One region of the Luteibacter anthropi genome, then DNA from elsewhere that is predicted to be linked to it. Evidence: riboswitches for the same ligand, from Rfam matches in the RefSeq annotation. Region 1 holds a riboswitch; the other holds the start of a gene.

Region 1 (7,953 bases):
TGTCCATGAACGCCCCGGGCGGCAGCCGGTCGTTGCTCAGGTAGCCGCCGCGCTTGTCCATCAGGGTGTCGACGGAGCGGATCAACGTGTAGGTGGTGACGGCACCCGTGCTCACGGGGCGGCCGAGGTCCTTCATGTGTGCGGCGGTCACGGCGACCGGATCGAACTGCTCCGGTTCCTTGTCCCACCACCACATGAAGAACAGCACCAGCAGAATGAGAAGCGTGATCGGCAGTGCGATCACGAGGCTCAAGGATCGGCGCCTGCGTTTCGGGGCAGGCGCGGGGGCGGCGGTCGCGTTCATGGTCATCCTTCGTCAGAGCGAACGTTCGCCCCTAGCTTACCCCTCAATGCTTCGAGGGTGCCGCCGGCTCACCCTTCTTGCCGAGATTCTCCAGCAAGGTCGCCATGTCTTCGGCGTGCTCTTCTTCCTGCGCGAGGATGTCTTCCATGATGCGGCGCGTGGTCGGATCATCGTCGCCGATGTAGTTCACGATGTCGCGGTAGCTGTCGATGGCGATGCGCTCGGCAACGAGGTCTTCCTTGATCATGTCGACCAGGTCCACGCCTTCGACGTAATCGGCATGACTGCGTGAAAGCAGGCCTTCCGGGCTGAAATTCGGTGTGCCGTCGAGCTGGGTGATGCGCTCCGCGATGCGGTCGGCATGCACCTGTTCTTCGTTGGCATGTTCGAGGAATTCGGCCTTGACGCTCTGCGAGTGGATGCCCGGCGCCATGTAGTAGTGATACTTGTAGCGGAGCACGCAGACGATCTCGGTGGCCAGCGCTTCGTTGAGCAGTTTGATCACCGTTTCGCGATCCGCGCGATACCCCGAGGTAATCGCCCCCTTGTCGATGTGCTCGCGGGCGCGCTTACGAATGTTCTCGATATCGCTGACGAATGGCTTGGCTTTGGACATGGCCTTAGGTCTCCTTGGAAGGTGACGTGGGAAATGTCCCTGACGTTAGGGTGGCCGCTGGGAAGAACGGGTGAAGAATCGCCGAATGCGAATCGTGTGCATTTGGAATGCCCGGCAAGCGCCCGGCCCTGTTTCCCAGGACCGGGCGATGCCCTTCGCAACCTTACGCCCGGCGGTACACCTCGCTGCCCTGCTCCCGGAATTCCAGGGCCTTTTCTTCCATGCCCTCGGCGTACTCGCGTACGTCCTGGGTAATTTTCATCGAGCAGAACTTCGGCCCGCACATGGAGCAGAAGTGGGCCGACTTATGGGCATCCTTCGGCATCGTCTCGTCGTGGAATTCGCGTGCCTTGTCCGGATCCAGGCCCAGGTTGAACTGGTCGTCCCAGCGGAACTCGAAACGCGCCTTCGACAAGGCGTTGTCGCGTACCTGGGCACCGGGATGCCCCTTGGCCAGGTCCGCCGCATGGGCGGCGATCTTGTAGGCAATGATGCCGTCGCGCACGTCCTGCCGGTTGGGCAGGCCCAGGTGTTCCTTCGGCGTCACGTAGCAGAGCATCGCCGTGCCGAACCAGCCGATCATCGCCGCGCCGATGGCGCTGGTGATGTGGTCGTAACCCGGCGCAATGTCCGTGGTGAGTGGTCCCAGCGTATAGAACGGCGCCTCGTGGCACTTCTCCAGCTGGCGCTCCATGTTCTCCTTGATGAGCTGCATGGGCACGTGGCCGGGGCCTTCGATCATGCACTGCACGTCGTGCTTCCACGCGATCTGCGTCAGCTCGCCCAGCGTATCCAGTTCGCCGAACTGTGCCGCGTCGTTGGCATCGGCAACGCAGCCCGGGCGCAGTCCATCACCGAGGCTGAAGGACACGTCGTAGGCCTTCATGATCTCGCAGATATCCTCGAAGTGCGTGTAGAGGAAATTCTCGCGGTGATGCGCAAGGCACCACTTGGCCATGATCGAACCACCACGCGACACGATGCCGGTCACGCGCTTCGCGGTGAGTGGCACGAAACGCAGCAGCACGCCGGCATGGATCGTGAAGTAATCCACGCCCTGCTCCGCCTGCTCGATCAGCGTGTCGCGGAAGATTTCCCAGGTGAGGTCTTCGGCGACACCGCCCACCTTTTCCAGCGCCTGGTAAATGGGCACCGTGCCGATGGGTACCGGTGAATTGCGGATGATCCACTCGCGCGTTTCGTGGATGTGCTTGCCGGTGGAGAGATCCATCACGGTGTCGCCGCCCCAGCGGATCGCCCACACCAGCTTTTCCACTTCCTCGGCAATGCCGGAACTGACGGCACTGTTACCGATGTTCGCGTTGACCTTGGTGAGGAAGTTGCGGCCGATGATCATCGGCTCGGCTTCCGGGTGGTTGATGTTCGCGGGAATGATGGCGCGGCCACGGGCCACTTCATCGCGTACGAACTCAGGCGTGATCAGGCGCGGCAGGGCTGCACCGTACGCTTCGCCGGGATGCTGGGTACGCAGCGCACTCTCGCCCAGAGCTTCGATGCGCTGGTTCTCGCGGATGGCGATGTATTCCATCTCCGGCGTCACGATGCCCCGACGGGCGTAATGCATCTGGGTGACGTTGGCACCGGCCTTCGCACGCAGCGGCAGACGGCGCTCGCCGAAGCGGATGGCATCCAGGCGCGCGTCGTCCTCGCGCGAACGGCCGAACGTCGACGACAGGCCATCCAGGCGCTCCACGTCGCCACGCTCCTCGATCCATCCGGCACGCAGCGCCGGCAGGCCGGTAGCCAGGTCGATGGCGTGCGCCGGATCGGTATAGGGACCGGAGGTGTCGTAGACGACAATGGAGGGATTGGTCTCGCCACCGAACAGCGTCGGCGTGGACGACTGCGCGATCTCGCGCATGGGCACGCGCAGGTCGGGACGGCTGCCCGTCACATGGATCTTGCGGGAGCCTGAGATGGGCTGGGTAACGGATTCGGAAAGCTCGCGCGCGGCGCGGGCAAGATCGGACGGCATGGCATTCATCGGCTTCTCGGTCCTCACGGGGGAAGGGAGAAGCGGACGGCACCGCCACAGGGCACGCGCGCACAGACGCACGTCACCCGTGGGCGAAGCTTCCTACGCCGGTACCAACCGGATCAGGTTCGAAGGGACTCTCTCAGCCCGCGCTTATCGCATGGGCACCCCCGCTTCGCCGACCATTCAATCACGAAGCGGAGCAGGAAGCGAGCGATCAGGCCTCGACGCGCGGCGAATAGGCGCGCATGAACATCTCGACAGCGGCCAGCGCATTGGCACGTACTTCCTCGGCAAACTGCACGGCGCAGTCTTCGCAGCCGAACAGCCGGCGGATCAGCAGGTCGCCCTTGAGCAGGGCCAGGAACTGCGTGGTGGCGCGGGAAACGTCGGGGATATCGAGCTGGCCACGGCTGGTGGCGCCTTCGAGCAGGCGCTGCACGAGCTTGTGCATGCGGGCCGGGCCTTCTTCCCACACCAGCCGGCCGAAGCGCGGGTTGCCGCCGGAATGGCAGTCGGACAGGATGGCGCGGAAGGTGCCCACGGATTCCGTGTTGGTTTCCATGGCCGCATGGCGGCTGGCGATGTTGCCCAGGGTGACGCGGATGTCTGCGCCCGGGCTGAAATCGAACAGGTCGTCCGGCAGGCGTTCCTGCACGTGCGCGCGGATCACCTCGCGGAAGAGGTTGTCCTTGTCGCCGAAATGGCTGTAAACGGTGAGCTTGGACACGCCCGCGGACGCCGCGACGGCATCCATGCTCGTACCCGCGAAGCCACCCTGGGTAAACAGGGCCTTGGCCGCGTCGAGGATGGCCGCGCGTTTCTCCATGTCCTTCGGACGCCCCGGGCCCTGGGGTTTCATTTTCGGGCTGGCGTTCATGGCTACACCTTCACAAACAAAGATTATGACTTTATTATACGCATCGGTTTAGTTATTTCCAGCACGACGCAGTTGGCATCCGCGTCACCGGAAAAAGCGGAGCATCGCCGCCCGTCTACCTTAGAATTGAAAGTGGGGCCGCCCACGGGTGGTTCCCAATGGCTTGAAAGGATGCTCGCCATCGGTCGTTCAGCCGCCAGAACCCCGGATCTCACGGAAGCATGACTTCCGTCAGGTATGTCCGGTGACTTCCGGCACTTCGTCCGATGGCCCGGCGACCTCAGCCTTAACATTAGGGAATGTGGGCGGTAACCGCTTATCCTTCCAGACCTTTTTTTACAGATTTCGTACGGGATTGAACACCATGGCGATGAATTTCGAACAGGCCCGGCAGAACATGGTCGAGAACCAGGTCCGCCCCTGGGAGGTCCTGGATTACGACGTCCTCGAGACCCTCAAGTCGGTCCGTCGCGAAGACTTCGTCGCACCGGCCCACCGTAACGTGGCATTCGCCGACCTCACCCTGCCCCTGGGCCATGGCGAGGTGATGATGAAGCCCGTGATCGAAGGCCGTGTGTTGCAGGCCATCGCCCTGACCAAGACCGACGACGTGCTGGAAATCGGCACCGGCTCGGGTTACCTCACCGCCTGCCTTGCCCGCCTTGGCGGCAAGGTCACCAGCATCGACATGCATGCCGACTTCGTCGAGGGCGCCCGCCAGCGCCTGTCGGCTGCCGGTGTCACCAACGTCTCGCTGGAGACCGCCGAAGCCGTCAACGGCTACGCGCCGGCCGGCGTTTTCGATGTCGTCGTGGTCACCGGGGCAGTCCACGCGGTTCCCGAGAAATTCGTGCGCTGGCTGAAGGTCGGTGGCCGCATGTTCGTGGTCCGCGGCGATTCACCCGCCCAGACGGCGGTGCTCCTCACTCATGAGGGCGAGGGTCGCTTCCGCGAGGAATCCCTGTTTGAAACGGACCTTCCCTACCTGGCGCATGCTGCGCCGGTGAAGCGCTTCGTGCTCTGACCCACAAGCTTTCCCATCATCCACGAGGCGATACCATGCGCTTGAAGCTGTTCACCGTCGCGTTCGCACTGGCCGCGATGCCCTTCGCCAGCCAGGCGGAAGACCTGCTCGATGCCTACCGTCTGGCCCGGGCTAACGATCCGACGCTGTCCCAGGCCGATTCACAGCGCCTCGCCACGGGTGAAGGTGTGGTCCAGGCCCGCTCCGCCCTGCTTCCGCAGGTGAATGGCACGCTGAGCCTCAACCAGGCCGATCCGGCGGGTCCGTCACGCGTGACGCTCACCGACCCCACCACGGGCGACACCCTGCGTGACGCCCAGGGCCGGCCCATCCTGTCGAGCGACGTGGGGCACACCCGCACGCGCGCACTGGGTGCCACGGTCAACCAGGTCGTCTTCGACTTCAGCAAGATCTCCGACCTGAAGGCCGCCCACTCGTCGGCGGATTCGCAGACAGCTGCCTACGACGCTGCCGCCCAGCAGCTGTTCGCCCGTGTGGCCAGCGCCTACTTCCAGGTGCTGACCAACGACGACGCCCTGACCTTCGCCAAGGCGAACGAGCAGGCGCTCGCGCGCCAGCTTGAACAGGCGCAGCAGCGTTTCGACGTGGGCCTGTCGGCAATCACCGACGTGCAGGACGCCAAGGCCCAGCACGACTCCGCCGTGGCGTCGGTCATCACCGCCGAGAACACCCTGTCGGACTCGCGCGAAGCGCTGACCCAGATCACCGGCAAGCCGTCGGAGAACCTGAAGAAGCTGCGCGAGCAGCTGCCGATGGATGCTCCCTCGCCGAACGATCCCAACGCGTGGGTATCCCAGGCGGTCAAGACCAACCCGACCATCATCTCGGGTCAGTACAACGTCGATTCGGCCGAGCATTCCATCACCTCGGCACGCGCCGGCCACCTGCCCACGCTGAATGCCACCGCTTCGTACAACAAGCAGTCGCAGTGGACCGAAAACCTCGGCTCCATCAGCAGCGCCAGCAATCCCAACGGCCGTGGTACCACCACCGTGGGCCTCACGCTGTCGGTGCCCATCTTCTCCGGTGGCTTCACGCAGTCGAAGGTGCGCCAGGCGATCTACCAGCGCGACTCCGCCCAGGACTCGCTGGAAATCACCCGTCGCCAGGTCGTCCGCGACACGCTGAACTACTACCGTTCGGTCGTGGCCGGCATCAGCAAGGTCGGTGCGACGAAGGCCGCCGTGGAATCCGCCGAAAGCGCGCGTGACGCCACCCAGGCCGGTTTTGAGGTGGGCACCCGCACCATCGTGGACGTCCTCATCGCGCAGCAGAACCTGACCCAGGCGCTCAGCAATTACTCGCAGGCACGCCACCAGTTCATCCTCGACAAGCTGCTGCTGAAGCAGACGGCCGGCACGGTGGACTTCAAGGACATGGAAACGATCAACGCCCTGCTGCAGTAATCACGGCACACGGCGTCAGTTCAAAGACGGGCCCGCAAGGGCCCGTCTTTTTTTATGGCAGGCCATGCGCCTGCACAGCGGATCGGCATCCACCCACGCCCCGATGAGGGGCGGTCCGATCCGGACGCGCCCTTGCAATCAGGACAATGGCCTGCCGGCCAACGACATGGCCGGCCATCCCCCCATCATTCAAGGACGAACCATGACGCACCCCGCAGCCCTTGCAGGCATGGCGCTCGCGCTCCTTGGCGGAGCTACCACGCTTCATGCCATGAATCCGGAGAACCCGGCTCCCCCTTCCGACACCGGCGTATCGGTTGTCGCCATCGAATACTCCGTGTCCCAGCAGCTCACGGAGGGTGAAAGCCATGCGACGGTACTGGCTGAAACCTGGAAGCGAAGCCTGCGCGTGTGTGACGGGCATCGAGGCTTCATGAGCTCTTACGACGTCGAAAGTCTGCGGCCAGACGACGAAGTACAGACCATGCACCGCGTTTCCGCGCGGGCACGCTGCCTGCCAGACGACGGCACGTTCGCCACGGATACCGGAGCCGACCCCGTACGCCCTGCCGCTGCATTCGCATACGAAACATGGGGCACACCCGTCAGCGAGGGAAAGATCCACGCGGTGGGAACGCGGCAATCGGCCTATGAAGGGGCGAGGGATACCATCCGGAACACCTGCGCAACCACCGGGATAAAGAGCGTCCGCCTGGCGCATCACAAGAATGCACTGGGCGGCGAGTCCGTCGAAGGCTATTTCACCTGCCTGCCCGTCGACACGACGACACCCTGATTCAAGGAAGACATACCATGACGCCTTTCAAACCCATGCTGCGAGTCGCGGCAATGTTCTCGTTATGCTTCACCAGCTGCACCTTCGCCACGGACGCGGGACTGCCATCGCGGATCAGCGAAAATCTTCATTACGAGGCATTCGACTACAAGGTATTCAAGGAAGACCCAGGTATCGATGCCGATGCCGGCCTGCTGTATGCCGCACTGTGGGCAGACGCTCTCGCCTACTGCGATGCACGCGGAGGCTACCTTGCCTCATACGACAACCATCGGCGGGGCGTAGCTTATCTGGGGGTCGGCAATCTTAAGGAGACCGCCTTCGCTACCTGCGGCATCTATCCGGGCCAGGCCGCATCGGCGCCACCCGCCCCGCCCGCTCGATTGCGCGGGCTCGGCCGTCTTCCCACTGAAGGCGACACACTGGCGCTGATGGCGCTCGGTGATCGGGACGGTGCTTACAAACTCACTCGTGATGCTGCGTATGCTTTCTGCCGTGGACAGGATCGTCGCATAGCGAACGCAACATTCAGCTACAGCCCACGTGCATCGGGTGGATACAACATCGAAGCTTTCGTGCGATGTGACCCGAGGCGCCTGTCGGCGTCGAAAAACTCCTGAGCGCGGGCATTCACTCCTGAAGCAGGTGATCCACCAGCTTCATGACCTTGCTCACGGAGCCACGCTCGCTCTCGAAAACCTGACGCGCCGCACGGCCCATCTGCTGGCGGCGTGTTTCGTCACGCAGCATCGAGAGCACCTCGGCGCCCAGCCCATTGCTATCGGCCACCCTGAGGCCACCGCCCCGGTCGAGCAGTTCCTGGGTGATTTCCTCGAAGTTGAAGGTGTGCGGACCGACCAGCACCGGCTTGCCCAGCGCGGCGGGTTCCAGCACGTTGTGGCCGCCGATG
Region 2 (7,953 bases), 1.2 Mb from region 1:
TGGTGCCGCAATCGGCCCTGCTGATGAACAACGACGATGTCACTGTGTTCGTGGAGACCGCGCCGTGGACGTTCAGCCGCCGCGCCGTGGTGCTCGGTGGCGACGAAGGCGACGAAGCCCGCATCGTGAAGGGCCTCGCGCCGGGCGATCGCGTGGTGACGCTCGGCGGAGTGCTGATCAATGATTGATCGTTTCATTGCCTGGTGCCTGCACCGCCGGGCCATCGTCTTCGGCGTCTCGCTGCTGGTGCTCGTCTACGGCTATTACGCCTGGACGCAGCTGGCAGTGGAGGCGTATCCCGAACTGGCCGACGTCACCGCGCAGGTCACCACCCAGGTGCCCGGCCTCGCCGCGGAAGAAATCGAACAGCAGATCACCACGCCGCTGGAACGCGGCCTCGCCGGCACGCCCGGTGTGGTCAGCATGCGTTCCAGCAGCACCTTCGGCCTGTCACTCATCACGCTCACCTTCCGCGAAGGCGCGGAGGATTACTGGTCGCGCCAGCGCGTGACCGAACGCCTGGCCAACGTCACGCTGCCGCCGGGCGTCACCCCGACGCTCGATCCGGTATCCGGTCCGGCGGGCGAGATCTATCGCTATACGCTGGATTCGGACTCGAAGAACCTGATGGAGCTGTCCGAGATCCAGCGCTGGAAGGTCATCCCCGCGCTGCAACAGGTGCCGGGCGTGGCCAATGTGGACAACTTCGGCGGCTTCACCAAGGAGTTCCAGCTCGAAGTCGATCCGCAGAAGCTGTTGCAGTTCGGCGTCGGCATGAATGACGTCATCAACGCACTCAGCGCCAACAACACCAATGCCGGTGGCGGTCGCGTCACCCGTGGCGAGCAGTCGTATGTGATCCGCGGCGAAGGCCTCATGCGTTCGCTGAAGGACATGGGTGACATCGTGGTCACCCAGCACAACGGCGATCCCGTGCGGGTGAGCGACCTGGGCAAGCTTCAGTATGGGCACCAGATCCGTGAAGGTATTCTCGGCAAGGACAATAACCCCGATGCCGTCGAAGGCATCGTGGACCTGCTGCTCCACGAGAATCCGTCGCAGGTGCTCAAGGGTATCCACGCCCGTGTGGATCAGCTGAACAAGGAGCTGGCACCGCAGGGCGTGCGCATCGTGCCCTATCTGGATCGCGACGAACTGGTGCAGTCCACCGTGGAGAAGGTATCGCACACGGTGATCGAAGGCGTGGGCCTGGTCTGCATCGTGCTGATCCTGTTCCTGGGCAGCCCGCGCAGTGCGATGGTGGCCGCCGTGACCATTCCGTTCGCGCTGGTCACCGCCTTCATCGTGATGCACTTCACCAACATGCCCGCGAACCTGTTCTCGCTGGGCGCCATCGACTTTGGCGTGATCGTGGATGGCGCCATCGTGGTTACCGAGGCGATCCTGCGCAAGCGCGAATCGCGTCCGGAAGGCTGGCTGCACGAATCCGATGTGCTGACGGCCACGAAGCAGGTGGCCCGTCCGATCTTCTTCGCCACGCTGATCATCATCACGGCTTACGCGCCGTTGCTCGCGTTCGAGCGTGCCGAGGGCAAGCTGTTCTCGCCGATGGCCCACACCGTGGGCTACGCCTTGCTGGGTGCGCTGCTGTGCTCCATCGCCATCGTTCCGGCGCTGGCCTGGCTCGCCCTGCGCAAGCCGCGCAAGATGTTCCACAACAAGCCTCTTGAACGTTTGCAGCATGGCTACCGGCGTACGCTGGAGCGACTGCTAGGCCGCCCGCGCATTGCCTATGCCATTGCGCTGGGAGCACTGATTGCGGTGGTATCGCTGGGCGCCACCATCGGCCGCGAATTCCTTCCCGACCTGGACGAAGGTTCGCTCTGGGTGCAGGTACAGCTGCCCAGTGGCCTGTCGCTGGAAAAGGCCAGCGAGATGGCGAGCGAGTATCGCCGTGCGGTGAGCGAGTTCCCGGAGGTGAGCCATGTCGTGACTCAGCTGGGTCGCAACGACACCGGCAGCGATCCGTGGACCCCGTCGCATATCGAATCGGGTGTGGTCCTGAAGCCTTACGATCAGTGGCCGTCCGGCGAAACCAAGGCCGAGTTCATTCGTCGTCTGAACAAGCGGCTGCAAGCCATTCCCGGCATCAGCGCCGGTATCAGCCAGCCGATCATCGATGGCGAGAACGACATGGTGGGCGGCGCGCACAGCCCGCTGGTGCTGCGTATCTATGGCGACGACTTCAAGGAGCTTCGCCGCATCGGCGGTGAGATCGTGGACGTGTTGCACGACACGCCGGGAACCGCCGACGCCTCGATCTTCCAGGAACCGCCGATTCCCCAGCTGACGGTCACCGTCGATCGCGACGCGGCGGCGCGCTATGGCATCAACGTGTCGGACATCAATACGCTGATCCAGACCGGCGTGGGTGGTGCGGCCATCACGCAGGCCTATGTGGGCGATCGCGTGTACAACGTCACCGCACGCGTGCCGCACGGTATCGCGGCGGATCCGGAGTCGCTGGGACGTCTTGTGCTCACGGCGCCTTCCGGTGCCCGCGTGCCGCTGGCCATGGTCACCCACATCACGATGCAGACGGGCGAGAGCACCATCGCCCACGAGCAGACGCGCCGGCAGATCACGATACGCATCGACAACCGTGATCGCGCGCTGTCGGAGTACCTGGCGGATGCCCAGCAGCGCATCGCGTCGAAAGTGCATTTCGATGCATCGACCTACACCTTGCAGTGGGCTGGCCAGTTCGAGAACCAGCAGCGCGCGCAATCGCGCCTGGTGCTGGTGATGGGACTGGTTCTGGCAGTGATGGCCGTGTTCCTGTTTGCCGAGTTCGGCAACCTGCGTCAGGCCCTGCTCGTGCTGGCCGTGGTGCCACTGGCGACGCTTGGTGGCCTGATTTCGCTGCATGTGAAAGGAGAAACGCTGAACATCGCGACAGCCGTGGGCTTTATCGCCTTGTTTGGCGTGGCGGTGCAGAACGGCATCATCATGGTGGCCAACTTCAATCGCATGCGCCGTGACGGCCATGACGTGCGCGAAGCGGTGCTTTCCGGCGCAAGCGAGCGTTTCCGTCCCGTGCTGATGACGGCCACAGTCGCCAGCGTAGGCATGTTGCCCGCCGCGCTTGCCACCGGTATTGGTACGGACGTGCAGCGTGGCCTCGCCACGGTGGTGGTGGGTGGCCTCGTGGTCGCGACCCTGCTGACCTTGTTCATCCTTCCCACTTTCTACGATGTGCTGGAGCGTTCCGTGGAGCGCCGTCGCCGCCGTCATGCGCGGCCCGGGCAGGAGATCTGATCATGCGCCAGTTCATTCAAGCCAGGGCATGCACGCGCCTGTTGCTGCCCCTGCTTCTCGTCGGGCTCGCCGGCTGTGCGGTGGGTCCGGACTTCCAGCGTCCCGACGCGCCGAAGGCCACGGCATACGAGCCGCATCCCAGACCAATGACAGGGCACGCCGCGCAGCACATCGTGGAAGGCATGGATATTCCCGGCCAGTGGTGGACGCTGTTCCACGACAAGCAGCTGGATGCGCTGATCGCCGACGCGCTGGCGCATAACAGTGACGTGACCGCCGCACACGCGGCGCTGCGCCAGGCGTGGGAAAACGTGAGGGCCCAGCGCGGGGCCTATTTCCCCACGGTGAACGGCAGCGTGAACAGCACACGCCAGGATACGGCGGCGGATGTCGCCAGCGGTGCCGCGTCCAATGCCAGCCTGTACAACCTCACCACGGCACAGCTCAGTGTGTCGTATTCGCCCGATATCTGGGGTGGTACGCGACGCCAGGTGGAATCGAGCGTGGCGCAGGCCGAGGCGCAGCGCTTCCAGCTGGAGGCCACGTATCTGACGCTGACCAGCAACGTGGTGAATGCCGCCATCGGCGAGGCGTCGCTGCGCGAGCAGATCGACGTCACCCAGCGCATCATCGACGCGCAGGGTCGCATCCTCGAAACGCTTCGTCGCCAGCGTGCGCTGGGTGACGTTTCCGATGGTGATATCGCCGTGCAGGTGGCTGCGCTGGAACAGAGCAGGGCGACGCTGCCACCGCTGGAAAAGCAGCTGGCGCAACAGCGCGACCTGCTGGCCGTGCTCACGGGCCGGCGTCCGGACGAATCGGTGCCGGCGGTGTTCACCCTCGAATCATTGCACCTGCCGAAGGAACTGCCGCTCAGCCTTCCGGCGAAGCTGGTGGAGCAACGTCCCGACGTGCGCGCGGCCGAAGAAGCCCTGCATGGCGCCAGCGCCGATGTGGGCGTGGCGGTCGCGGCACGCCTGCCGGACCTCCAGATCACGGCCACCGCCGGCACCACGGCAGAGAAGACCAGCCAGCTGTTTGCGGGCAGCACCGGTTTCTGGAGCCTGGGAGCGGGCCTGACCCAGCCCCTGTTCGACGGCGGCACGCTCAAGCACAAGCAGCGTGCGGCGGAGGCGGCCTATGACCAGGCAGCGGCGCAGTACCGCGGCGTGGTGCTGGCAGCCCTGCAATCGGTGGCAGACACTCTTCATGCCATCCGTGCCGACACGCAGGCCCTGTTGGCGGCCCAGCGGGCGGAGCGCGCGGCGGCAAGCAGCCTGTCCATCCTCCAGCAGCAGCTGAGCCTTGGCGACGCCAGCCAGTCGCAGGTGCTTGCCAGCGAACTGCTCTGGCGGCAGGCCCTGTTGTCGCTGGCACAGGCCAAGGCCACTCGCTTGTCCGACACCACGGCCCTGTTCCAGGCACTGGGTGGCGGCTGGTGGAACCGTCACGACGACGCGGATACCGCGTCGGCCACGACGGAGCAGCCGCACGGGTAAACTCCCGGGATGATCGACGACGTCCACCTTACCCACGGCCTTGCCGGCGACGAACTGGAACCCGACTGGCCGCCGCTGGTCGCTCCCGAGGTGGGCGTCGTCCTTGAACACTATCCGCAGCTGGGCGGCCTGCGCGCACTGGCCTGGCGCAGCCCCCGGCCGCTGTCTGCCGCCGCGCTGGTCGATACGGCGCAGGGGCGCGTCTTCATGAAGCGCCACCATCGCAGCGTGCGCACACCGGCACAGCTGGAAGAAGAGCACCATTTCTCGGCGCACCTGCGTGCGCGAGGTATGCCCGTGCCGCGTGTGCTTGCCATGGAAGACGGCGCCACGGTCCTGAAGCAGGGCCAATGGGTCTACGAGATCCACGACCCGGCACGCGGTCGCGATATCTACCGCGATGCGTTCTCGTGGTCGCCTATTGGTGGGGTGAAACATGCCTGGGCGGCGGGCGCGATGCTTGGCCGGCTGCATCTGGCCGCCGAAGGCTATGACGCGCCCCAGCGATCCACCGATATCCTCGTGGCCCGCGCGGAAATTCTTTCCGATCCGGACCCGGTGGCGTCCATGGCTGACCAGCTGGCGCACCGGCCGCACCTGGATGCCTACCTGCGCCGGCACGACTGGAAAACCCAGGTCAGCACCGCCATCGCACCCTGGCATAGGAGTGCCTGGGATGGCATCGCGTATCAGGCGCCGCTATGGACGCACGGCGACTGGCATGTGTCGAACCTCTGCTGGAGCGACGATGGCGACGCCGCCACGATTACCGACGTGCTGGACTTCGGCCTGTCGGCGCGCACCTTTGCCCTGTTCGACCTCGCGACCGCCATCGAGCGCAATGCCATTGCATGGCTGGACGTGGCGCGTGGTGACATCGCCCGTACGGATCTTGCCCTGGCGCTGCTTCGCGGCTACCGCTCGGTAAGGCCACTCACGGCCGAAGACGTAGCCCTGCTTGCCGACGTGTTGCCGCTGGTGCATATCGACTTCGCACTGTCCGAGGTGGAGTATTTCGAGGGCATCACGCGCCGCCCCGACCACGCCGACGTGGCCTATCACACCTTCCTGCGCGGCCATGCGGCCTGGTTTGCCGGCCCCTACGGCCGGGCCTTCCTGGACTTCCTGCGCTACGCCGTCTGACGATTCGTGGTTCAATAGGCGCCTGAAGCGGGGGTGCCGGGCGAATGCCGGCTGAGAGAGTCCCTTGGAACCTGATCCGGTTAACACCGGCGTAGGGAGCTTGCAGGACCACGGCCGTCTGCGCGGCATGCGGTCCGCCGTCGCTTCGTCCGTAGCCACGAAGACGACGATGAACCCCTCCCGCACCCCGCTTTTCCTTGCCCTGCTTGCCGCCGCGCCGTTCGCGCGGGCAGCCGACGATGCCGCGCCGCAGGCGCGCACCCTGCCCACGATCGACGTGCATGCCACCACTGCCAACGGTTACCAGGCCGCCAGTTCGCAGCTGGATACCTTCGGCAGCTTCGGCAGCGCGAGCCTGCACGACACGCCGGCCGCGATCACCGTGATTACGCGCGCGCAGATCGACGACCGCCAGCCCCGTTCGCTGAGCGAACTGGTGCGCGGCGATGCCGCGATCAACGACAACTACGCGCCGGTGGGTTACTACCAGGATGTCTCCATCCGTGGTTTTCCGCTCGATCTGGCCACCGGCTTCCGCTTCAACGGCATGCTCATGTCAGGTGAACAGCGACTGGCGCTGGAAGGCAAGGAGCGCGTGGAAGTGCTCAAGGGCCTGGGTGGACTGGAAGCCGGCGTGGTCGAGCCCGGTGGCCTGGTCAACTATGTGAGCAAGCGTGCAGCGGACGTCCATACGGTCACCGTCGGCACAGATTCGCATGGTTCGTCATACGAAGCGCTCGATCTCGGTGCCTGGTTCTCGCCGTCGTTCGGGATGCGCGTGAACGCGGCCAACGAGCAGACCCACTCGTATATCGAGCATGCCAATGGTCGGCGCAGCTTTGTTTCCATCGCGGCAGACTGGAAGATCAGCGAGCGTGCCACACTGCTGCTCGATACGGATTACCAGACCAGCGGCCAGCGTTCGGCTTCAGGCTACCAGCTGCTCGGTGGCACCACGATTCCCGGGCATCCCAGTCGCACGCGCCTGCTGGGGTACCAGCCCTGGCAGCAGCCGGTGGGTATTCATTCGAGCAATACCTCGCTGCGCTTCAATTACCGCTTCAGCGACAACTGGAACGGCCAGCTGTCGGCAGGACATAGCCGCACTGCCATCGACGACAACGTGGCGTTTGCCTATGGTTGTGCGTATGCCGCTGCCTGCGCAAACGGTTCGCCGGGTTATTTCTTCGCGCCGAACGGCGACTACGACGTCTACGATTTCCGCAGTCCCGACGATACCCGCGTGAACGACGAAGTGCGCGCCGTTCTTACCGGCAGTTTCGCCACGGGCAGCGTGGATCACGAGCTGAACGTGGGTGCCAGCAGTTTCCGGCGCACGCTGGATCAGCGTCCTTACGTGTACGACTACGTGGGTACGGCGAACATCGACGATCCCGAGCCGCCGGTGTTCGCACCATCGCCCAACCAGCCCGGTCCGTCGGCACGCCGGCTCACCAGCTGGCAGCGTACTTTGTTTGCCATCGACCGCGTGCATCTGGGCGAACAGTGGCAGGTGCTGGCGGGTGCACGCCTGGTGCGTCTGGACGAAACCGCTTATGACAGTAGTGGCGTTGAGCAGCGACATACGCGTATGACCAAGACGCTGCCGCAGGCCGCCGTGCTCTGGCAGCCCACGGCGCCTCTGACCACCTATGTCAGCTACGGCGAGGGCCTGTCGCTGGGTCGCTCGGCGCCGTACTGGACGAGCAATGGCGGCACGACGCTGGCGCCGTTGCATTCGCGGCAGATCGAGGCGGGCGCGAAGTACGCCGTCAGTGATTCGCTGGACCTCCAGGCGGCGGTATATCGCATCCGTCAGCCCTATCAGTTCGCGAGCCCGGATAGTTCGGCCTCGGGCTTCACCTTCGTGCAGATGGGCCAGGAGGTGCATACGGGCGTCGAGCTGAACCTCGCCGGTCGCGTCACCGACAACCTGCGCATCACGGCCAGTGCCAATGCGATACGCGCACGTGCGGAAAACACGGGCATTGCCGCTTACGAAGGCCATCAGGTAATCAACGTGCCGCGTTGG

Evidence for each region. A riboswitch is a leader RNA that binds a small molecule or an ion and turns the genes downstream of it on or off. The one in region 1 is predicted to bind thiamine pyrophosphate.
Region 2: linked by a shared signal. The riboswitch ahead of KR767_RS09560 (TonB-dependent siderophore receptor) and the one ahead of thiC (phosphomethylpyrimidine synthase ThiC) in region 1 are both predicted to bind thiamine pyrophosphate.

Annotation. Positions count from the first base shown of each region.
Region 1 is NZ_CP077072.1:924,592-932,544, forward strand. It holds gene KR767_RS04290 (DUF2333 family protein) at 1-310, opposite strand, end outside; gene KR767_RS04295 (ferritin-like domain-containing protein) at 348-920, opposite strand; gene thiC (phosphomethylpyrimidine synthase ThiC) at 1,084-2,925, opposite strand; TPP riboswitch at 2,999-3,098, opposite strand; gene KR767_RS04305 (TetR/AcrR family transcriptional regulator) at 3,134-3,796, opposite strand; gene KR767_RS04310 (protein-L-isoaspartate O-methyltransferase family protein) at 4,161-4,820, shown strand; gene KR767_RS04315 (TolC family outer membrane protein) at 4,856-6,247, shown strand; gene KR767_RS04320 (hypothetical protein) at 6,450-7,043, shown strand; gene KR767_RS04325 (hypothetical protein) at 7,061-7,663, shown strand; gene waaA (lipid IV(A) 3-deoxy-D-manno-octulosonic acid transferase) at 7,674-7,953, opposite strand, start outside.
Region 2 is NZ_CP077072.1:2,148,868-2,156,820, forward strand. It holds gene KR767_RS09540 (efflux RND transporter periplasmic adaptor subunit) at 1-188, shown strand, start outside; gene KR767_RS09545 (efflux RND transporter permease subunit) at 181-3,279, shown strand; gene KR767_RS09550 (efflux transporter outer membrane subunit) at 3,282-4,778, shown strand; gene KR767_RS09555 (phosphotransferase enzyme family protein) at 4,788-5,921, shown strand; TPP riboswitch at 5,941-6,036, shown strand; gene KR767_RS09560 (TonB-dependent siderophore receptor) at 6,091-7,953, shown strand, end outside.